2 regions of the Stenotrophomonas sp. YJH_SMC_29 genome follow, and region 2 is predicted to be linked to the other one. Evidence: riboswitches for the same ligand, from Rfam matches in the RefSeq annotation. Region 2 holds a riboswitch; the other holds the start of a gene.

Region 1 (11,378 bases), on a different contig from region 2:
GGTCCGGTGGCGGGAGACGCCGTAAACCCATCCTTGGGGGCTTGGCCGCGGCATCCATGCCGCGGACACTCCCGCCACCGGACCCACCCCGCCTTCGACAGTTTTCCGCGATCTGTTGGACATGCCGATGGGGTCGGATCCGTTTTCCGTAGGAAAACGGATCCGACCCCATTTTGATTGTCGATATCTGACAGATGTGTCGATCAAGGTCGACACCTACCGACAGCACACGGAATCTGTCAGAGGCGGGGCGGTGTCGGAGTGCGGGGTGTCAGCCGCATGGGCCCGAGGCATGCCTCGGGCGGGTTGGGCAGGACGCCCAACCCCGGTCTTGCCGTGTGCGCAGGAAAGCGCACACGAGCAAGCGGCTGCCAAGCCTACACGGACGTACTTGCGGCGTCCCCGCACTCCGACACCGCCCCGCCAAACCAAGAATAGTCCGCTGTTGCTGTTGCTTCTGCCTTTGCCCTTGCCTGAAGGCCTCTGCGGGTGCCGGGCGCCGCCCGGCCGACTTCCGCCACTTGCGGTGGCAGCGGCTGCCCACTAGCCTTCGGCCGTCGTTCACCACCCAAGGATCGCCCGTGAAACACCGTCATCTCCTGCTGGCTTCGGCAATCGCCGTTGCCACGCTGGCCCTGGCTGCCTGCAAGAAGGAAGCTGCCCCAGGCACCGATACCGCCGGCAGCAGCGCCCCGGCCGGCGAAACCGCCGACCAGTTCGTGGCCCGCATCAATGCCGAGTTCAAGGCCGCCTACCCGGAGATGACCTCGGCGCAGTGGTTGTCCTCCACCTACATCAACAGTGATTCCGAGCGCATCGCGGCCAAGGCCAACGAGCGCTCGCTGACCCAGCTCAACAGCTGGATCGAACAGGCTGCGAAGTTCGACGGCCAGCCGATGAGCGAGGACAGCAAGCGCGCGATCCACCTGCTGAAGCTGATGTCCTCGATGCCGGCGCCGCGCGATCCGGCCAAGCTGGCCGAGCTGACCCAGATCGCCACCCGCATGGAAGGCAGCTACGGTGCGGGCAAGTACTGCACCGACGCCAACGATCCCAACTCCTGCCGCCAGCTGGGCGAGCTGGAGCAGGTGCTGGCGCGCAGCCGCGACTACGACAAGCAGCTCGACGCCTGGCAGGGCTGGCACAGCACCACCAAGGGCATGCGCGGCGACTACCAGAAGTTCGTCGGCCTGGTGAACGAAGGCGCCAAGGGCATGGGCTTCACCGATGCCGGCCAGATGTGGCGCAGTGGCTATGACATGCCGCCGGAGCAGATCGGCCCGGAAACCGATCGCCTGTGGGAACAGGTCAAGCCGATGTACGAGCAGCTGCACTGCTACGCGCGCGGCAAGCTGGACAAGACCTATGGCAAGGACAAGGCCGAAGTGGGCAACGGCCTGATCGCCGCGCACCTGCTGGGCAACATGTGGCAGCAGGACTGGTCGAACCTGTGGGACCAGCTGGAACCGTACCCCGGCGCCGGCAGCCTGGACATCACCGCGGCACTGGAAAAGCAGTACCAGACCAACCTGAGCGCGGCGCTGGCCAAGGCCGGCAAGGACGCCAACGTCGCCGCGCAGTACAAGGCGCAGCGCGAGGCCGAACTGCGTACCGCCAGGCAGATGACCGAACGCGCGCAGGACTTCTACGTGTCGCTGGGCATGCCGTCGCTGCCGCAGTCGTACTGGGAGCGCACCCAGTTCATCAAGCCCGATGACCGCGACGTGGTCTGCCACGCCAGCGCCTGGGACATGAACATGGAAGGCGACGTGCGCACCAAGATGTGCATCAAGCCGAACGAAGAGAACTTCACCACCATCTACCATGAGCTGGGCCACATCTATTACGACCTGGCCTACAACCCGCTGCCGCCGCTGTTCCAGGGCGGTGCCAACGATGGCTTCCACGAAGCGATCGGCGACACCATCGTGCTGGCGATGACGCCCAAGTACCTCAGCTCGATCGGCCTGGTCGATGCGCCGACCGAAAGCCGCGAAGCGGTCATCAACAACCAGATGCGCATGGCGCTGTCGGGCGTGTCGTTCCTGCCGTTCGGGCTGATGATCGACCGCTGGCGCTGGGGCGTGTTCGATGGCTCGATCACCGCCGACAACTACAACAAGGCGTGGTGGGACCTGAAGGCCAAGTACCAGGGCGTGGCCCCGGCCAGCACCCGTGGCGAAGAATTCTTCGACCCGGGCGCGAAGTACCACGTGCCGGGCAACACCCCCTACACCCGCTACTTCCTGGCGCGCATCCTGCAGTTCCAGTTCTACAAGGGCCTGTGCGATGCGGCCGGCTACAAGGGCCCGCTGCATGAGTGCACCTTCTACGGCAACAAGGAAGCCGGCCAGAAGTACTGGGCGATGCTGAGCAAGGGTGCCAGCCAGCCGTGGCAGGCCACGCTGAAGGAGCTGACCGGCACCGACAAGCTCGATGCCGGCCCGATGATCGAGTACTTCACCCCGGTCAACGAGTGGCTCAAGCAGCAGAACGAAGGCCAGATGTGCGGCTGGCAGGCCAACGCGGCCCCGGCGGCGAAATGAGAAAAGGGGCGGGTCCGCGAGGATCCGCCTCTTCCTGGTCGTGCCGGCCGCTGGCCGGCAATTACGCGATGAAGACCCCGCGGGCAGCCGGCCAGCGGCCGGCTCTACCGGAACAGCGATCAAGCAAAGGCCAGATGTGCGGCTGGCAGGCCAACGCGGCCCCGGCGGCGAAATGAGAAAAGGGGCGGGTCCGCGAGGATCCGCCCCTTCCTGGTAGTGCCGGCCGCTGGCCGGCAACTGCACGGTGGAAATCCGTCTGGCAGCCGGCCAGCGGCCGGCTCTACCGGAACAGCGATCAAGCAAAGGCTAGGTGTGCGGCTGGCAGGCCAGCGCGGCCCCGGCGGCGAAATGAGAAAAGGGGCGGGTCCGCGAGGATCCGTCCCATTCTGGTAGTGCCGGCCGCTGGCCGGCAACTGCACGGTGGAAATCCGTCTGGCAGCCGGCCAGCGGCCGGCGCTATCCCAACCGCGATCAGCTGTCCTTCTTCGCGGCCATCGCCGCAGCCAGCTCCGCCTTGAACTCCTCGAACGTCTGGCCCTTCTCCTTCGCTTCGGCCTGCGCGGCATCACGCAGTGCATCGGAGTACATCAGGCGCACCGGCGTGCCATTGCGTTCGTGCAGTTCACCGGCCTGCATGATCAGCGCCAGGACCTGCGCGGCGGAGTCACTGTGGCCGGCGATACGGCCATCCATGCCCAGCACCCATTCGCCGTCGCGGCGCACGACACCGGCCAGCAGGGTGCGCTGCGCGTCGCGCAGTTCGGCATGCGGCTCCACCGGCGACGCCTGGGCGGCGGCCTTGTTGGCGGCCTGCTTTTCCTGGCGACGGCGCTGGTCGCGGCGGATCTTGGAGGTGGTGGACATCGTGCGGTACCGCGGCGAGGGGGGCGCAAGGATAACCCACCCCGCCGGCCAGGCCGTTTCACGCGGCCCCGGTTCGACACGGTCAATCCAGCACCCTGCCCTGCCGCCAGTAGCCCATGAAGGTGATCGCGCGGCGATCCAGCCCGCACGCGCGCAGCAGGTGGCGCCGGATCGCCATCACCGCCCCCGCCTCGCCCGCCACCCAGGCATACAGCGGACCGGCCACGCGGGAATCGGCCTGTTCCCAGAGGATCTGCGTATCGACGTCGATCTCCTCCAGCGCCTCCCCCGCTACCCCGCCGGGAGCGGCGGCCAGGCGCGCCTGGACCGCCTGCAGCAGCGGCTGTCCGTAGCTGGCCCGCCCGCGCGGCAGCCAGACCAGCTCGGCCGTGGCCGGTGCCTTCAGGCGCACCGCGTCGCCGGCCTGGGCCACTTCCAGCAGCGCCAGCGTGCGCGGCGGATCCACCCTGGCCGCCAGTTCCTCGAGGATGCCGGCCACCGCCGGTAGCGCGGTTTCATCGGCCACCAGCAGCACCTGGCCGACGCCGACCGGCGGTTTCCATTCCCAGCCCTCGCTGCTGTCGGCGCAGTCGGCGTCCGGGGCCAGCAGCAGCACCCGGTCGCCCGGGCGTGCGTGGATCGCCCAGCGCGACGCTGGCCCGGTCTCGCCGTGGAGGACGAAATCGACGTCGACCTCGCCCTGCTCGGCGCGCAACTGGCGCAGTGTGTAGGTGCGCATCGGTGGGCGCTGATCATCCGGCAGCGCCCGGTAGCGCCGGTACCAGTCCGCACCGCTGGGGACCTGCGGCACCCGCTGGCCAGGCAAGGGGAAGAACACCTTGATGCGCTGGTCCGGGCCTTCGGTCTTCATCCGCGCCACGTCGGCACCGGTGAACACCATGCGATCCAGGGAAGGGGAAAGAACGCGGCGCTCCTTCAGCGCCACCTCGAACAGGCGGTAGGTCTGCTGCGCAGCCATCGGGAAACCTCATGCAACGGCATCGGATCGGCTGGCTGTGGTGCATCCGCGCACCGGCTGGCTGGAGTGCCCAGCCTAGCCCGGTGATTTCCCGTCGCAAGCGTTGCGGGCGCCACCGCCCGCCCTACCCCTGCGTGCTGCTCAATGGCCCGTGCAGGCCGCCTGCGCCGCGCGTTCGCGCTGGTGTTCCCAGTACCAGAACACGAAGCCGGCGCCGAAGAACCCGGCCTGGCCCAACGCCAGGTGCAGCGGGCTGGCACTCAGCAGCGGCGACACCACGCCGGCCACCACGGTGCTGATCATCAGCTGCACGAACGCCTGCAGCGACGAGGCCAGGCCGCGCTGGTGCGGGTACATGTCCAGCACCGCCAGCGCCAGGATCGGGAAGATCAGCGCCATGCCCATGCCACCGAGGAAGATCGGCAGCACTGCCCACGGCAGCACGAACTGCGGCGACAGCGCCACGTAGCCGACGTTCAGCAGCACCGACAGCGCGCACAGGCCGAAGCCGATGGACACCTGCCGGGTGGGCGTGGTGTGCCCGGCCATGCGCCCGGAAAGGAACGAGCCGGTGGTCATGCCGCCGATGGTGGGAATGAACAGCCAGGCGAAGCCGCCCTCGCCCAGGTGCAGGTGCTGCATCACGAACACCGGCGCCGAGGAGATGTAGAGGAAGATGCCGCCGAAGCCGATGCTGCCAGCCAGCGCCAGGCGCAGGAAGCGTGGGTTGAAGCCGATGCGCACGTAGTCGCGCAGCAGCACGCGCGGCGACAGCGGCACACGTGCTGCAAGCGGATGGGTCTCCGGCAGGTAGCGTGCGGTGGCGACCAGCAGGACCAGCGAGAACACCACCAGGAACCAGAAAATCAGCGGCCAGCCCGCGCCACTGAGCAGGATCCAGCCGCCGATGATCGGCGCGATCGCCGGTGCGATGCCGAACAGCATCGATACCTGGCTCATCAAGCGCTGCGCATCGTGGCCATGGTAGAGATCGCGGATCACCGCGCGGCCGACGATCATGCCGACGCCCGCAGACAGGCCCTGCAGCGCGCGGAACGCCAGCAGCGTGGTCAGGTCGGTGGACAGCGCGCAGCCCACCGAGGCGCCGGCGAAGACTACCAGGCCGCCGAGGATCACCCGCTTGCGGCCCCACGCATCGGACAGCGGGCCGTGCGCCAGGCTCATCAGGCCGTAGAACAGCAGGTACACGCTGATGGTCTGCTGCACCGCCACCTCGTCCACCGCCAGGCGCTGCGCCAGCTGCGGGAAGGCCGGGAAGATGGTGTCGATCGAGAACGGGCCGAACATGGCCAGGCCGGCAAGCAGCAGGGCCATGCGGCGGGTGGAGGGAGCAGCAGCGGCGGTCATGATGAAGGCGTCCGGCAGGGCCATGCGTGGCACGCACGGCGGGCGCCGGTCCCCCTTCTGCAGGGACGGCGCCAGATGAATTCGGGTATCCAGCCATGATAGGTGGGGATTGCGCCCGATGCCATGCAGCGGTGCACAAAACGCATGGCCGGGCCATCGGCCATTCAGGCGCGGCGGCCGGCCCCGGAGGCGGCCGGCGGGCCCGCAACGGGCTATAATCGGCAGGCAACACGGTGGGAGAAGCGGAACACCGCTGCCGAAGGCGCAACGCCCGTAATCGCTCAGGCCCGATACCACCCGTAACAGAACTCTGGAGAGACCGGTTCGATCCGGCGCCGAAGGGGCACGAAGCCGCGGTTTTCCGCGCTTCCAAACTCTCAGGCAAAAGGACAGAGGGGCGCCCCGCAGACCGCCGACCGGCGGCTTGTGCCCGTGCGTGTGCCCTTTCCTGACGGATCCTTCGCCATGTCCCAGAACACCCCTTCCCTGCGTGAGCTCGAGCACCACAATGCGTTCGTCGAGCGCCACATCGGCCCCAACGATGCCGAGATCGCGCAGATGCTCGACGTCGTCGGCCACGCGTCGCTGGATGCGATGACCGATGCCATCGTGCCGGCCAAGATCAAGTCGCCGGCACCGCTGGCACTGCCCGAATCGATGACCGAAGTGCAGGCACTGGCGAAGATCCGTGCGATCGCCGACAAGAACACCGTGCTGCGCAGCTTCATCGGCCAGGGCTACTACGGTACCCACACGCCGAACGTGATCCTGCGCAACATCCTGGAAAACCCGGCCTGGTACACCGCCTACACCCCGTACCAGGCGGAAATCTCGCAGGGCCGCATGGAAGCGCTGATCAACTTCCAGACCCTGTGCGCCGACCTCACCGGCATGGAAATCGCCAACGCTTCGCTGCTGGACGAAGCGACCGCAGCGGCCGAAGCGATGACCCTGGCCAAGCGTTCCGCCAAGTCGAAGTCGGACACCTTCTTCGTGCACGATGCCGTGCACCCGCAGACCCTGGAACTGCTGCGCACCCGCGCCGAGCCCATGGGCATCGTGCTGCGCGTCGGCACCCCGGCCGAGGCACTGGAAGCAGAAGCCTTCGGCCTGCTGCTGCAGTACCCGGACACCTTCGGCCAGATCGGCGATTACAAGGCCCTGGTCGAGGCCGTGCACGCACGCGGCGGCCTGGTGGCCGTGGCCACCGACCTGCTGGCGCTGACCCTGCTGGCCGCACCCGGCGAATGGGGCGCGGACATCGTGGTCGGCAACAGCCAGCGTTTCGGCGTGCCGTTCGGCTTCGGCGGCCCGCACGCCGCGTTCATGGCCTGCCGTGACGCCTACAAGCGCTCGATGCCGGGCCGCCTGATCGGTGTCTCCATCGATGCCCAGGGCAACCCGGCCTATCGCCTGACCCTGCAGACCCGCGAGCAGCACATCCGCCGCGAGAAGGCCACCTCCAACATCTGTACCGCACAGGTCCTGCTGGCGGTGATGGCCTCGATGTATGCCGTCTACCACGGCCCGGAAGGCCTGACCCGCATCGCCCGCCGCACCCACCGCCTGGCCTCGATCCTGGCCGCGGCGCTGCGCAAGGCCGGCGTGCAGGTCGGTGGCGACTTCTTCGATACCCTGCACATCACCGGCGTGCATGCCGATGAGATCCACGCCAAGGCACGCGCCGCCGGTTACAACCTGCGCGCGATCGACAGCGACTCGGTCGGCATCAGCCTGGACGAGACCGCCACCCGCGCCGACGTGGTCGCGCTGGCCGCCGTGTTCGGCGCGCAGGCCGACATCGATGCGCTGGATGCCAGCACCGCCGACGCACTGCCGGCCGGCCTGCTGCGCCAGTCCGCGTTCCTGACCCATCCGGTGTTCAACACCCACCACAGCGAGCACGAACTGCTGCGCTACCTGCGTTCGCTGGCCGACAAGGACCTGGCGATGGACCGCACGATGATCCCGCTGGGCTCGTGCACGATGAAGCTCAACGCCACCGCCGAGATGATCCCGGTGACCTGGCCGGAGTTCTCGCAGATCCATCCGCTGGTGCCGGCCGACCAGGCGCTGGGCTACAAGGAACTGATCGACTCGCTGGAAGCGATGCTGGTCGAATGCACCGGCTACGATGCGGTCAGCCTGCAGCCGAACTCGGGTGCACAGGGTGAGTACGCCGGCCTGTTGGCGATCCGCGCCTACCACCGCTCGCGCGGCGAAGGCCATCGCGACATCTGCCTGATCCCGGACTCGGCGCACGGCACCAACCCCGCCTCGGCGCAGATGTGCGGCATGAAGGTCGTGGTGACCAAGACCGATGCCAACGGCAACGTCGATGTCGAAGACATCCGCCTCAACGCTGAGAAGTACAGCGACCGCCTGGCCGCGATCATGATGACCTACCCGTCCACGCACGGCGTGTTCGAGGAAGAGGTGGTCGAGATCTGCGAGATCATCCACAAGCACGGCGGCCAGGTGTACACCGACGGCGCCAACATGAACGCGCTGGTCGGCGTGGCCAAGCCGGGCAAGTGGGGTTCGGACGTATCGCACCTGAACCTGCACAAGACCTTCTGCATCCCGCACGGCGGTGGCGGCCCGGGCGTCGGCCCGTGCGCGGTCAAGGAGCACCTGGCGCCGTTCCTGCCGGGCAAGCTGGGTGACAACGGTCCGGTCGGCATGGTCAGCGCGGCCAGCTTCGGCAGCGCCTCGATCCTGCCGATCAGCTGGATGTACATCGCGATGATGGGCCGCGAAGGCCTGCGCAAGGCCACCCAGGTCGCGCAGCTCAACGCCAACTACATCGCCAAGCGCCTGGCGCCGCACTTCAAGACGCTGTACACCGGCCGCAACGGCCTGGTGGCCCACGAGTGCATCCTCGACGTGCGCCCGCTGGAGAAGACCAGCGGCATCGGCGCCGAGGACGTGGCCAAGCGCCTGATCGACTTCGGCTTCCACGCCCCCACCCTGAGCTTCCCGGTGGCGGGCACGCTGATGGTCGAACCGACCGAGAGCGAGTCGCTGCACGAACTGGATCGTTTCGTCGACGCGATGATCCAGATCCGCGAGGAAATCACCGCGATCGAAGACGGCCGGCTGGACCGCGAGGACAATCCGCTGAAGAACGCGCCGCACACTGCCACCGCGGTGACCGCCAGCGAGTGGACCCACGCCTATCCGCGCGAGCTGGCCGCCTTCCCGCTGGCCAGCCTGAAGCAGAGCAAGTACTGGCCGCCGGTGGCGCGCGTGGACAACGTGTACGGCGACAAGAACGTGATGTGCGCCTGCATCCCGGTCGATGCCTACAAGGATGATGAAGTCGAGGCGTGATTCCCCGCTGCATCGGATGACAAAACGGCCCGCGAAAGCGGGCCGTTCTCATAAGGGCGTGTGGGCCAAGGTCCACACCCACAATAATCACGGGTCCGGCATCTGCCCCAGGCTCAACTGCCACGATACGCCGAAGCGGTCCTGCACCCAGCCGTAGCGGTTGCTGAAATCGTACTCGCCCACCGGCATCAGCCAGTGCCCGCCCTCGCCCAGCACGCGTGCCGCGCGCTCGAACTGTTCGGCACCGGAACACTCGACGAACAGCGAGATCGACGGCGAGAAGGTGAAATCGTGCACGTCCAGGCTGTCGAAGCACAGGTAGTGGGTACCGCCGAGCAGGAAGATGGCCTGGCGGACCTGGCCGGACACGCCAGCGCCGGCACCGTCAGGATGGCGCTGCAGGGCCAGCAGGCGGAAATCGGCAAAGGCTTCGGCGTACAGGGCCAGCGCGGCCTCGGCCTGGCCGGTGAACATCAGGAAGGGACGGCTGCGCAGCATGCGGTACTCCTGGTCGACAGGCCGTTGACGGCCTACACGATCAGGATGGCACGGCGGATGTGCAGCCCCCGTGGTAGTGCCGGCCGCCGGCCGGCACCCCCCATCAAGCCTCGCGCATGCGCCGGGCGATGGCGCTGCCGGCGGCGATCGTGGCCGTCAGCGCCACCATCGACAGGAACTGCAGGCGCGTGTGCGATTCACTCAGCAGCAGGCCGAAGATCAGCGCCAGAATCGCCAGTGCACAGCAGGTCAGCCACGGGAAGCCGGCCATGCGGAACGGCAGCCGGGTGCCACGCCGATCCGCGCGGCGGCGCAGCACCAGCTGCGACACCAGCGACAGCGTCCACACCAGCAGGCAGGTGGAACCGACGATGTTCAGCAGCACCGGCAGCACCCGGTCGGGGAACAGCAGTTCCATCACCGTGGCGGCGAAACCGAACAGCACGCTGGCCAGCACGGCAATCACCGGCACCTGGCGCGGATCGGTCCAGCCCAGCACGGCCGGCGCTTCGCGGCGCTGCGCCAGCGAGTACATCATGCGCGAGGCGCCGTAGAGGTTGGCATTGAGCGCCGACAGCAGCGCGATCACCGCGATCAGGGTGATGGCGGTGCCCGCGCCCGGAATACGGGCAATGTCCAGCACGGCGGCGAAGGGCGACTTCAGCGCCTCGCTGGTCCACGGGACCACCGCGATGATCACGCTCAGCGAGCCGATGTAGAACACCAGGATGCGCCAGGCCACGGTGCGGATGGCCCGGGCGATGCTGCGCTCCGGGTCTTCGGTCTCGGCTGCGGCAACGGCCACGATCTCGGTGCCGCCGAAGGCGAACACCACCACCAGCAGCGCCGCGCCGATCCCGGCCAGGCCCTTCGGTGCAAAACCACCGTGTTCGGTGAAGTTGCTCAGGCCCGGGGAGGTCACCTGCGGCAGCCATCCCATCAGCAGCGCCACGCCAATGGCGATGAACGCCAGGATCGCCGCGACCTTGAGGATGGCAAACCAGAATTCGAACTCGCCGAAGTTCTTCACCCCCAGCAGGTTGATCGCGGTGAAGAACAGCATGAAGGCCAACGCCGCCATCGGCACCGGTACGGCCGGCCAGACCGTCGCCAGCAGCCCGGCCGCGCCCACCGCTTCGGCGGCGATCACGATCACCAGCTGCACCCACCACAGCCAGCCCACCGTGGCGCCCGCGGTGGCGCCCATGGCATCGGCGGCATAGACCGAGAACGCGCCACTGGTCGGCTTGGCCGCCGCCATCTCGCCCAGCGCGTTCATGACGATGATCACCAGCGCGCCGGCCACCAGATAGGACACCAGCACCGCCGGCCCGGCGGCCTGCACTCCCACGCCCGAGCCGAGGAACAGGCCGGCGCCGATGGCGCTGCCCAGGCCCATCATGATCAGCTGGCGGGGCTTGAGCGAATGTCCGAGGCGGGACGGCGAAGCGGTCGGAATCGAGTTGGGCATCGGCGGGGCTGGCGGCGGGCTACAGGGGCGACACCTTACCCTGTCCCGTGCCTGCCCGGATAGGCACAGCGCAGCAGCCGGCTCAGGCCAGCGCCGGCTCGCCGATACCACCGCCGATACGGGCGCGATAGGCACGCGGCGAGAAACCGGTTTCAGCCTTGAACTTGCGGGTGAACGCGCTCTGGTCGCTGAAACCGCAGGCCTGGCCGATGCAGGCAATGCTGTCGTCGCCATGCAGCAGGTGCATGGCCATCTGGATCCGAAGCCGGGTCAGCACTTGCTGCGGGGTCATCTGGAACACCTTGCGGAAGCTGCGCTC
Region 2 (11,378 bases):
GTGGTCGGCAGCGATCACAGCGATCTGGCCGCCTGGCGCCGGCAGGTGATGCTCGCGCTGTTGGGCGGCGCGGTGTTGCTGGCGCCGCTGGCGGCATGGGCGTCGATACGGCTGGGGCGGCCGCTGCGCCGCCTGGCCGAAGCCAGTGCGCGTGCCGACCTGCAGGCCGAAGTGCCGTTGCCCGATGATGGCCCACGCGAAGTACAGGTGCTGGCCGCCGCGATCAGCACCGGTCGCCAACGCCTGCGCGCGCAGGCGCAGGAGATGACCCACATGCTGGCAGCAGTGGCGCACGACCTGCGCACACCCCTGACCGGTCTGCGCCTGCGCGCCGAGTTCGCGCCCGCGCCCCAGGCGGCGCGGATGGTGGCGGACATCGAGCGCATGGACGCGATGATCGAGCAGGTGCTCGACTACGCACGTGGCGAACTGCAGCCGCCGCAGATGCGCGCGCTGGATCTGGCGGCCCTGCTCGAGGACTGCGTGCAGGCGGCGCTGCTGCGCGGGGTGGACATCGTGCTGCAGGGCCCGGACACGTTGCCGTGGTACGGCGATGCACTGCTGCTGCGGCGCGCGGTCGACAATCTCATCGACAACGCCGCGCGCTACGCGGGGGCCGTGGAGCTGCAGGTGGCCCTGGCCGGCCAGGACGTGCAGCTGGATGTGATGGACCGTGGCCCCGGCATCGCCGAGGCCGACCGCGCACGCCTGCTGCAACCCTTCCAGCGCAGCGAGAGCTCGCGCAGCCGCACCACCGGCGGGGCCGGGCTGGGGCTGGCCGTGGCCGCCAACGTGGCCAGGCGACATGCCGGCCAACTGCAGCTGCTGCACCGTGAGGGCGGTGGGCTGATCGCACGCCTGCTGCTGGGAAGCACTGGCTGAAATTCACATCCGATTTGCCTGGCTCAGCCATCCTGCAATATAGTTAGGCACCTAACCACATGCGGACGCCAGATGATCGAAGCCAAGCACCGCGCTCTTCTGGCAGAAGCGCAGCGACGCGGCCACGCCAACATCGCGCCGCTGCACCTGTGCTTCCAGCTGCTCTCGTTGTCCTCGTCGATCGATCGCGACTGCGCCGCGCGGCTGGCACCGCATGGGCTCAGCGAGGGCCGCTTCATCGTGCTGTTCCTGTTGCACGGGGCCGGTGGCGCACTGCCGCCGCACCTGCTGGCCGAGCATGCCGGGGTGACCCGCGCCACCATCAGCGGCCTGCTCGATGGCCTGCAGCGTGAAGGCCTGCTGCAGCGTCGCAGCGATGACGGGGATGGCCGCCGTGTGCAGATCGTGTTGACTGCACCGGGAAAGCGCTTGGCCGAATCGCTGTTCGAGCAGCACACGCACTGGATCAGCGGCCTGTTCAACGGCCTGGACGCGGGTGAACAGCAGCAGTTGTCGCAGCTGCTGCACAAGGTCTGGCAGCACACGGACGCTGGGCGGGAATCCGCAGCATGAGCACGCCCGTTCCTGCGCAAAGGCTGCGTGCACTCAACAGTGGCAGCGCCGCTGCCACCCATCTGGCCGAATGCCTGGCCGTGGATTTCGCCGCGCTGCTGCAGGTGGTGGCGCCTGCCCTTGAGCCGGAAGCGCTGCAATGCATGCGCGATGCCTCAGGCAAGGGCATCACCCAGCGCATGGCGCTGGCGGCGCGGTTGCTGCACGAAGCCGGGCAGGGGGATCCTGCGCGTTGGCAGGCGCATGTCTCAGACACGGTGCGCGGCTGGGCCTGCTACCTGATCGGCAGCGATGCCGGCGCGACGCTGCCGGCCAAGCTGCAGGCGATGCGTCCGCTGGCTGACGACCCGCACTTCGGCGTGCGCGAATGGGCGTGGCTGGCGCTGCGTGCCGACATTGTTGCCGCACCCCTGCAGGCGCTGGCGTACCTGCAGCCATGGACGCAGGAAGCATCGCCGTACCTGCGCCGCTTCGCCTGCGAAGCGCTGCGCCCGCGCGGCGTGTGGGCCACGCATATCGCGCTGCTCAAGCGGCACCCGGAACATGCATTGCCGCTGCTGGAAGCGCTGGCCAACGACCCGGAGCGCTACGTGCAGGACTCCGTGGGCAACTGGCTCAACGACGCCGGCAAGACGCAGCCGCAGTGGCTGCGTGCGTTGTGCGCGCGCTGGCAGTACGAACACCACAGCGACGCCAATGCCTACATCCGCAAGCGTGCACTGCGCTCGCTCCGGTAGTGCCGGCCGCTGGCCGGCACCCCCCGGACCTTCAAGGAAGAAGCAGCATGTCGCACACCTTCATCGAGCGCTATACCGCCACCCCCGCCTGCACCCCGGACGCGCATGGCACATGCGCCGGTCACCCGGACGCGGTAAACAGGGCATTGCCCATGTCCATCCGCAGGGGAGTTGATCATGCAGAGCACGCTCCAGGTCACGCTGTTCGGCCCGCTTGGCGACAGCCCGGCATTGCAGTTGCCGGGGCTGGAAGGGCCGTCGGTGGCCATCCCGGAAGCGACCCTGCGGCGGTTGGTCTCCGATCTCTATACAACGCGCTCCCTGCTCAACCCCGAGCAGCTGGACGAGGCCAGGCAGGAGCTGGACCGCGTCCTGGATCGCTGGGCGGACATCCACGAAGGCCTGCTGCTGGACGTGGAAGTGCATGGCAAATGACCGACGTTGCGTGGCTGCCGCCACGGAGGCAGCGCTGGAGCCCACCTCGCTGAACCACGTCCCCAGTTGCGGATGAAACATTTTGCACTGCGCAAAAGCTGTGCTATCAATAGATCCCATGAACGCAGCCGCTACCCGCTTTTACTGGTATTACTTTCCGAAGCCACTGGCGGAGGAAGGACTGCGCTCACCCTGAAGAAAGCTTCAGACGCATTCCCGAAAGCCGCCAGCGAACCTGGCGGCTTTTTTCATGTCGCCACGCTGGGGACCCCCAACGTTCCGGAGATCTCCCCCAATGCCCCCGCACACCGACGACCTGCGTATCCGCACCATCGAACCGCTGACACCGCCCGCCCAGCTGCTGGCGATGCTGCCCTGTGACGATGAAGCTTCCGACACCGTCAGCGCCTCGCGCGCGGCCCTGCACCAGATCCTGCACGGCCGTGACGACCGCCTGGCCGTGGTGGTGGGCCCGTGCTCGATCCATGATCCCAACGCCGCCATCGAGTACGCCCAGCGCCTCAAGCCGCTGCGCGATGCACTGGCCGGCGAACTGGAAATCGTCATGCGCGTCTACTTCGAGAAGCCGCGCACCACGGTGGGCTGGAAGGGTCTGATCAATGATCCGGACCTGGACGGCAGCTTCAGGATCGACAAGGGCCTGCGCATCGCCCGAGGCCTGCTGCGCGACATCAACAAGCTCGGCCTGCCGGCCGGTGTCGAGTTCCTCGACGTGATCTCGCCGCAGTACATCGCCGACCTGGTGGCGTGGGGCGCGATCGGCGCGCGTACCACCGAAAGCCAGGTGCATCGTGAGCTTGCCTCGGGGCTGTCGTGCCCGGTCGGCTTCAAGAACGGCACCGATGGCAACGTCAAGATCGCCGCTGACGCGGTGGGGGCGGCGTCCAATCCGCATCACTTCCTGTCGGTCACCAAGCAGGGCGGCACCGCCATCGTGTCGACCACCGGCAACCCGGATTGCCACGTGATCCTGCGCGGCGGCAAGCAGCCGAACTATGACGCAGGCAGCGTCGGCGAGGCCTGCCAGGTGCTGGCCAAGGCCAAGCTGCCGACCCGGCTGATGATCGATGCCAGCCATGCCAACAGCCTGAAGAACCCGGAAAACCAGCCGAAGGTGATCGACGACATCGCCGCTCAGCTGGAAGAGGGCGAACAGCGCATCGTCGGCGTGATGATCGAGAGCCATCTGATCGGTGGCCGCCAGGAACTGGTGGAAGGCCAGCCGCTGGTCTACGGGCAGAGCATCACCGATGGCTGCATCGACTGGGATACCACGGTGACGGTGCTGGAGCGGCTGGCTGCGGCCGTGCGCGCCCGTCGTGAAGTGAAGGTGTCCGAAGCCGCCTGATGGAAGCCGCTTGAGTGCGGCACGTGTGTGGATGGCGGCCAGCGCCTGCGGGGGTGCGGCCGCGATCAGGGCCGGTCGGAGTTGGAGACCGGCCCGTCTGCACCGGTGATGCGCCTGGCGCTGCGCATGAGCGACAGCGCCAGGTCCATCGCCGGGGTGGTGCGGGTCCCGGCGAACACGATCCTCAATGCACTTCGTCGTGGTACACGAACTTCGGCATTTCCCAGCGGTAGTGGATGGCCAGCAGGCGCAGCGCGAAGCCGCCGCCCAGGCAGCACAGGATCGCGGTGGCGTCGGCCACGCCCCAGTGCAGCAGCAACAGGTACGCCGCGCCGGTCAGCAGCGCGATGATCGCGTACAGCTCCTTCTGGAAGATCAGCGGCACCTCGTTGCAGAGGATGTCGCGCAGCACGCCGCCGAACGCGCCGGTCAGCATGCCGGCGATCAGCACGATCGGCATCGCATGGCCGGCTTCGCGCGCGATCGAGCAGCCGATCAGGGTGAAGGCGATCAGGCCCAGTCCGTCGAGCACCAGGAACGTGCGGCGGAAGTGGTGCATCCAGCGTGCGACCCAGGTGGCGATCAGCGCCGCGCATACGGTGAAGCCCAGGTACTCCGGATGCTTCACCCAGCCCAGCGGGTAGTGGCCGAGCAGGATGTCGCGCAGGGATCCACCACCGAGGGCGGTGACGCAGGCGATCATGACCACGCCGAACAGGTCCATGCGGCGGCGGCCGGCGGACAGTGCGCCGGTCATGGCTTCGGCGGAAATGGCAATCAGGTAGATGATGGACAGCAGCATGGGACAGACTCCGGGCGCGGTGGGGCCGGCCATGCGCGACGACCGCCACTGCCTGCGCAATGACGGGATGACGATGACCGGTGCCGCTCCCGCTGTCCTTTTGCCTGAGAGTTCAGCGGCATGGGCCGCGTGCCCCTTCGGCGGATCGTCCCGGGCGTGCCCGGTGACCTCTCTCCAGCTCGGCGAGTCGAATGCATGGTTGGTGGGATTCCAGCCCACCGGCCTGAGCGATCATGGGAGCCTGCGCCTTCGGCGGGCGCCAGCGCGGCGCCTCTCTCCTGCATTCGGGCGCCAGTATATCCGCTGCAGTGCAGCACGGCATAATCCGGGCATGGCCCCGTCCCTCCGCCCGTGGTTCCTGTACCTGCTCGAATGCCGCGATGGCAGCTATTACGCCGGCATCAGCACCGACGTGGACGCGCGTTTCGCCGCCCACCAGGCCGGCAAGGGCGCACGCTATACCCGGGCCCGGCCACCGCTGCGCGTGCTGGCCGTGCGCGAGTACCCGGACCGGGCCGCCGCCTCACGCGCCGAGTGGCAGCTCAAGCAGCAGCCCCGCGAGCGCAAGCTGGCCTGGCTGCAGGAACCGGTCGAGACGCTTCTGTAGATCCACGCCCTGCGTGGATGGGCTACCCGGCCCATGCGATGATCGCCCCGCGCCCAGAGTTGGAGACCCGGATGTCGACGATCGCCCTGCTGTTCGCTCTTTCCGCAGCAACGAGCCCTGCCGCCGACCCGGCCACCCTCGCGGCCATCGAAGCCACCTGCCACGACTACGTCGATGGCCAGCTGGAGGCCAACCCGCAGCGGGTCGCCCACTCCTTGCATCCGGACCTGGCCAAGCGCGCGGTCCTCGGCGATACACCCGACGAACGCCTGGGCCTGCGCCGGATGTCGAAGGAAGAACTGGTCTCGTTGACGAAGCAGGGCGCGTTGAAGACCCCGAAGGATCAATGGGATCGCCGCTGCACGGTGCTGGACGTGACCGGCAACGCGGCCTCGGCGCGGCTGGAAACCCCGTGGTTCGTCGACTACTTCCACATGGGGCGCTTCGGCCAGCGCTGGGTCATCGTCAACGCGCTGTGGTACCCGAAACCGAAGGCGCAGTGAGCGATGCGTGCCGCCGGCAACGCATGGATCTCCGTCGTCGTCCTGGTCGCGGGTGTCGCGCTTCTGCCTGGCCTGCTGTATCTGCTCGGGCTGGCGCTGGTGGATGGTCGGCCGAAGCCGGCGGACCGCGTGCCCAGTGGTGTGGCCGCATGCAGCGGTGAACCACGGGCGGGATACCAGCCGATGAATCCCTGGCACTTCACTGCCCAGTTCTTCGACAAGGACGGAATGAAGAAGAAGGTGCCTGAAGTGGAGCGGGAGGCCTTCTGGATTGCCCGGCGCCACCTGTGGCGGCAACCACAGCGCGGCATGCTGCGCTGGCATCTCAGCAGTACCGCATTGACGATCTGGATCACCCGGCATTGGAGTACCGCGCAGATTGCCGATACTGCGAGAAAGGAGGATTTCTGCCGGACCTGGTCGAAACGGCGGGTCCCCGGTGGCCCGATGAGCAAGTAGAGCCTAGAGCCACGCCATGCGTGGAGGGTGTTGACGGGGTCAGTGCCCTTTCCTGCGGAAAGGGAACCGACCGCGCCGCAGCCGGCCAGCGGCCGGCACTACCGTCGGGGGCGACGGTCTTCCTGGTCATCACCGAAGATGATGCGCGCACTGCGCTGGTAGCTCCAGTACGCCACGGCCCAGTTCAGCAGCACCACGATGCGGTTGCGGAAGCCGATCAGGAAGAACACGTGCGCGGCCAGCCAGAACCACCAGGCCAGCACGCCGGACAGTTGCAGCCGTCCCAGGTGCACGATCGCGGCCATGCGGCCGATGGTGGCCAGGTTGCCGTAGTCGGCGTACTTGAACGGGCCGGGTGCGGGCGTGCCGTGCAGGCGTGCGCGGACCACCTCGGCCACGTACTTGCCCATCTGCTTGGCGGCGGGCGCCACGCCGGGAACCGGCTTGCCGTCGGCCTGGCTCAGTGCGGCCAGATCGCCGGCCACGAACAGCTCCGGGTGATCGGGCAGGGTCAGGTCCGGTTGTACCGGCACGCGCCCGGCGCGATCCAGCGGCACGTCCAGCGTGCGCGCCAGCGGTGACGCCGCCACGCCGGCGGCCCAGACCACGGTGCGCGCCGGCACGAACTGGTCACCGAGCGTGAAACCCTGGCTGTCGATGTTGCTCACCGGGGTCCCGGTCAGCACTTCCACGCCCAGCTTTTCCAGCTGCCGGCGCGCCTTCAGCGACAGCACTTCCGGGAACGAGGACAGCACGCGTGGGCCGGCCTCCACCAGCCGCACCTTGGCACTGGCCGGATCGATATGACGGAACTCATTGCGCAGCGTGTGGCGTGCAATCTCGGCCAGGGTGCCGGCCAGTTCCACACCGGTCGGGCCGCCGCCGACGATGGCGAAACTCAACCACGCCGCCTTCCTTGCAGGGTCCGGTTCGGCCTCGGCACGCTCGAATGCCAGCAGCAGCTTGCGGCGCAGTGCGATGGCATCGTCCAGCGTCTTCAGCCCGGGCGCATCGTCGGCCCACTGATCGTTGCCGAAGTAGGCGTGGGTGGCGCCGGTGGCCAGCAGCAGGCTGTCGTAGTCCAGCGTGCTGCCATCGGCCATGCGGATCTGCCGGGCCTGCTTGTCGATGGCCACCACTTCGCCGAGGCGGACTTCCACATTGCGCTGGTGGCCGAGGATGTGGCGCAGGGGTGCAGCGATATCCGGTGCGGACAGGCCGGCGGTGGCCACCTGGTACAGCAGCGGCTGGAACAGGTGATGGTTGCGGCGGTCGACCAGGGTGATGCGTATGCGTTCGCGGGCCAAGGCACGGGTGGCCCAGAGACCGGCAAAACCGCCGCCGACAACGACCAGGTGGGGAACGCGCTCGCGACTCATCGACTCACTCCAGTGGGGGCATTGGGGGAAGCGCCTGGCATCTTCGCACGGCGGCCACCTGTCACGTCAGCGACCGCCCGGATCGGCGATACTCGGGTTCAGGCAACGGCCCGTGAGGAGCCCATGAGCGAACCGGAAAAGCGCATCGCCCTGTTGATCGACGCCGACAACGCGCCGGCCTCGAAGATCGACGAGGTCCTGGCCGAAGTCGCGCGCTACGGCGTGGCCAATGTGCGCCGCGCCTATGGCAACTGGAAAAGCCCGCGACTGAAGGGGTGGGAAGCGGTACTGCATGAGTATGCGATCCGCCCCATCCAGCAGTTCGCCTACAGCAAGGGCAAGAATGCCTCGGATATGGCGATGGTGATCGATGCCATGGACCTGCTGTACGCGCGCAACCTTGATGGCTTCGCCATCGTCTCCAGCGATGCCGATTTCACCCCGATGGTGATGCGCCTGCTGACCGATGGCGTGAAGGTGTATGGCTTCGGCGAAAAGAAAACGCCCGAACCCTTCGTCAACGCATGCTCGAAGTTCACCTACCTGGAAGCGCTGGGCCAGACCCACGCCAGTGTGCCGGATGCCGAGCAGGCATCGAGCGAACAGGCATCCAACGAGCCCGTCGCCAATGACGATGCACGCCCGCGCAAAAGCGGCGCGGAGATGCGCAGCGACACGCGGCTGGTGAAGATGCTGCGCCGCGCGGTGTCTGCGGCCGAGGGCGAGGATGGCTGGTCGCACCTGGGGCCGGTCGGCAGCCAGATCGGCAACCAGGCCTCGTTCGATCCGCGCAATTATGGCTACGGCAAGCTCAGCGACCTGCTGGCGGCCATCGGCCTGTTCGAGCTGAAGAAGGATGGCAAGTCGTCCTACGTACGCGCGCTGCCGAAAAAGAACCGGTAGTGCCGGCCGCTGGCCGGCATGCTGCAGATGCCAGATCCCGCACCCGGCACGCACATCACCCACCGATCAGGCGTATCGTTGCCGCTCGCATTGCCAGCAAGGAAAACCCGCATGTTGAAGATCTGGGGCCGTCGCAATTCCAGCAACGTCCGCAAGGTGCTGTGGTGTGCCGAGGAGATCGGCCTGCCGTACGAATCCATCGAAGTCGGCGGCAGCCACGGCGGCACGCAGACGCCGGAGTACCAGGCGATGAATCCCAACGGCCTGGTGCCGGTGATCGAGGACCACGGCCTGCCGCTGTGGGAATCGAACACCATCGTGCGTTACCTGAGCGCGCGCTATGCGCTGGGCACGCTGTACGCCGAGGACCCGATGGAGCGCGCGCAGGCCGAAAAGTGGATGGACTGGAGCACTTCGCGGATGGCGCCGCTGTACAGCGACCTGGTCTGGGGCATCATGCGCACCGCGCCGGCCGACCGTGACGAAGCGCGCATCAACGCGGCCATCGTCCGTGCCGGTGACTACCTGGCGATGGCCGATGCCACCCTGGCCACGCAGCCATGGCTGTCGGGCGGGACGTTCGCGATGGGCGACATTCCGCTCGGCTCGCTGGTGTACGCCTGGTATGAACTGCCGATCCAGCGCCCGGACCTGCCGCACCTGGCCGAGTGGTATGCGCGCCTGCGCGAGCGACCAGCTTACCAGCGCGGCGTGATGTCGCCGCTGACGTAAGCGAAGGCGTTCGGGGTCAGAGCCCTTTCCTGCGGAAAGGGATCCGGCCCCGATAACCAAGGGGCTCTGACCCCTCAATACAGATCCGTCGGATCCACATCCAGCGACCAGCGCACCTTGCGGGCTTCCGGCAGCGCGTACAGCTGCGGTACCAGTTGCGAAAGCACGCCATGCAGGGGCGGTCGCTGCAGGGCCGACAGCAGCAGCTGCGTGCGCTGGTAGCCGGCGCGGCGTGGCATCGGTGCGGGCATCGGCCCGTAGGCCTCGACCACGTCCTGTTCGCCCAGCAGCTGCCGCGCGGCCAGCAGGAATGCGTTGGCATGCTCGACCTGCTGCGCTTCAGCACGCATCAGCGCCAGATGCGCGAATGGCGGGAACCCGGCCGCCTGGCGCTGGTTCAACTCGGCCTGCGCAAACGGGTGGTAGCCACCGCTGACCAGGGTTTCCAGCAGTGGATGCCCGGGGTGGTGGGTCTGCAGCCAGACCTCGCCGGGGTCACGTGCACGCCCGGCGCGACCGGCCACCTGGATCAGCTGCTGGGCGAGTTTCTCGCTGGCGCGGAAATCGGCCGAGAACAGTCCTTCGTCGATGCCCACCACCACCACCAGGGTCAGCTTGGGCAGGTCGTGGCCCTTGGCCAGGATCTGCGTGCCGACCAGGATGCCGGGTTGGTCGCCCAGTTTTGCCAGCTGCTGTTCCAGCGCGTCGCGTCGCGAGGTGGTGCCGCGGTCGATGCGCACCACCGGGAAGTCGGCGAAGGCGGCGGTGAGGTGCTCTTCCAGGCGTTCGGTGCCGATGCCCTGCGGCTGCAGCGCCAGGCTGCCGCAGGCCGGGCACGCCAGCGGTGCCGGCTGCCGCGCGCCGCAGTGGTGGCATTGCAGGCGCCGGCCCCCGCCATGCACGGTCATCGGCGCGTCGCAGCGCTGGCACGGCGCAGTCCAGCCGCAGTCATGGCACAGCAGCACCGGCGCGTAGCCGCGGCGGTTCTTGAACACCAGCACCTGCTGGCCACGCTGCAGGTGCTCGCCGATGCCGGCCAGCACATCGGCCGAGAGGCCGTCATGCAGCGGCCGCTTGCGTACGTCGAGGATACGTACGCGCGGTGGCCGCGCATCGCCGGCACGCTGCTTCAGGCGCAGGTGGGTGTAGCGGCCTGCGTAGGCGTTGTGCAGGGTTTCCAGCGAGGGCGTGGCGCTGCCGAGCAGTACCGGAATGCCCAGCGCCTTGGCCCGGACCAGGGCGAAATCGCGCGCGTGGTAGCGGATGCCATCCTGCTGCTTGTAGCTGCCGTCGTGTTCCTCGTCGACGATCAACAGGCCGGCCTGCGGCAACGGCGTGAACACCGCCGAGCGGGTGCCGACGATGACCCGCGCTTCGCCGCGAGAGGCCGCTGCCCAGACGCGCGCGCGCTCGTTGTCGTTCAAGCCCGAATGCAGCGCATGCACCGCAATGCCGAGGCGACCACGGAAGCGGGCCAGGGTCTGTGGGGTGAGGCCGATTTCCGGTACCAGCACCAGCGCCTGCCTGCCGTGCGCCAGGCAATGGATGATCGCCTGCAGGTAGACCTCGGTCTTGCCGCTGCCGGTCACGCCATCGAGCAGGAACGGCTGGAAGCCTTCGGCGGCGGTGATCGCGGCCACGGCGGCGGCCTGGTCCGGGTTGAGGGTAGGGCCCGGCAGCGGCTGCGCGTGTTGGGGCGCCACTGCCAGCGCGACGCGCTCGGCCAGGGCGCGCTTGGCCAGGCTGCGTGCGGCAGTGCGCCAATCCTCCATGCGTTCGCCCAGCACGTCTTCATCGACGATGGCGTCGGCCAGCAGTTCGGCCAATTGCCGCGGCCGGCTGCCGGCGCGCAGCGTCGCGCGCTGGGCATGGCCCTCGGTTGTCAGCTGCCAGCCCCAATGGTGGGTGTCGGGCAGGGCCTCACCATGCCGCAGCGGACCGGGCAGGGCGGTGCTGACGACCTCGCCCAGCGGCGCGTGGGTGTAGCGCGCCAGCCA

Evidence for each region. Region 2 has a riboswitch for glycine ahead of AC5P9I_RS15845 (trimeric intracellular cation channel family protein). Riboswitches for the same ligand answer to the same signal wherever they lie in the genome.
Region 1: it holds a riboswitch for glycine, as region 2 does, so the genes downstream of both, gcvP (aminomethyl-transferring glycine dehydrogenase) here and AC5P9I_RS15845 (trimeric intracellular cation channel family protein) in region 2, are expected to answer to the same signal.

What each region holds. Positions count from the first base shown of each region.
Region 1 is NZ_JCAFUK010000001.1:556,771-568,148, forward strand. It holds gene AC5P9I_RS02675 (M2 family metallopeptidase) at 582-2,546, shown strand; gene AC5P9I_RS02680 (hypothetical protein) at 3,018-3,410, opposite strand; gene AC5P9I_RS02685 (siderophore-interacting protein) at 3,493-4,389, opposite strand; gene AC5P9I_RS02690 (multidrug effflux MFS transporter) at 4,531-5,757, opposite strand; glycine riboswitch at 6,058-6,160, shown strand; gene gcvP (aminomethyl-transferring glycine dehydrogenase) at 6,223-9,090, shown strand; gene AC5P9I_RS02700 (VOC family protein) at 9,178-9,588, opposite strand; gene AC5P9I_RS02705 (amino acid permease) at 9,692-11,059, opposite strand; gene AC5P9I_RS02710 (helix-turn-helix transcriptional regulator) at 11,142-11,378, opposite strand, start outside.
Region 2 is NZ_JCAFUK010000015.1:34,818-46,195, reverse strand. It holds gene AC5P9I_RS15875 (sensor histidine kinase) at 1-882, shown strand, start outside; gene AC5P9I_RS15870 (MarR family winged helix-turn-helix transcriptional regulator) at 955-1,455, shown strand; gene AC5P9I_RS15865 (DNA alkylation repair protein) at 1,452-2,192, shown strand; gene AC5P9I_RS15860 (hypothetical protein) at 2,370-2,627, shown strand; gene AC5P9I_RS15855 (3-deoxy-7-phosphoheptulonate synthase) at 2,923-3,996, shown strand; gene AC5P9I_RS15850 (hypothetical protein) at 4,062-4,184, opposite strand; gene AC5P9I_RS15845 (trimeric intracellular cation channel family protein) at 4,181-4,798, opposite strand; glycine riboswitch at 4,883-4,986, opposite strand; glycine riboswitch at 5,000-5,089, opposite strand; gene AC5P9I_RS15840 (GIY-YIG nuclease family protein) at 5,130-5,405, shown strand; gene AC5P9I_RS15835 (nuclear transport factor 2 family protein) at 5,477-5,908, shown strand; gene AC5P9I_RS15830 (hypothetical protein) at 5,912-6,367, shown strand; gene AC5P9I_RS15825 (NAD(P)/FAD-dependent oxidoreductase) at 6,466-7,746, opposite strand; gene AC5P9I_RS15820 (NYN domain-containing protein) at 7,870-8,649, shown strand; gene AC5P9I_RS15815 (glutathione S-transferase family protein) at 8,761-9,381, shown strand; gene AC5P9I_RS15810 (primosomal protein N') at 9,456-11,378, opposite strand, start outside.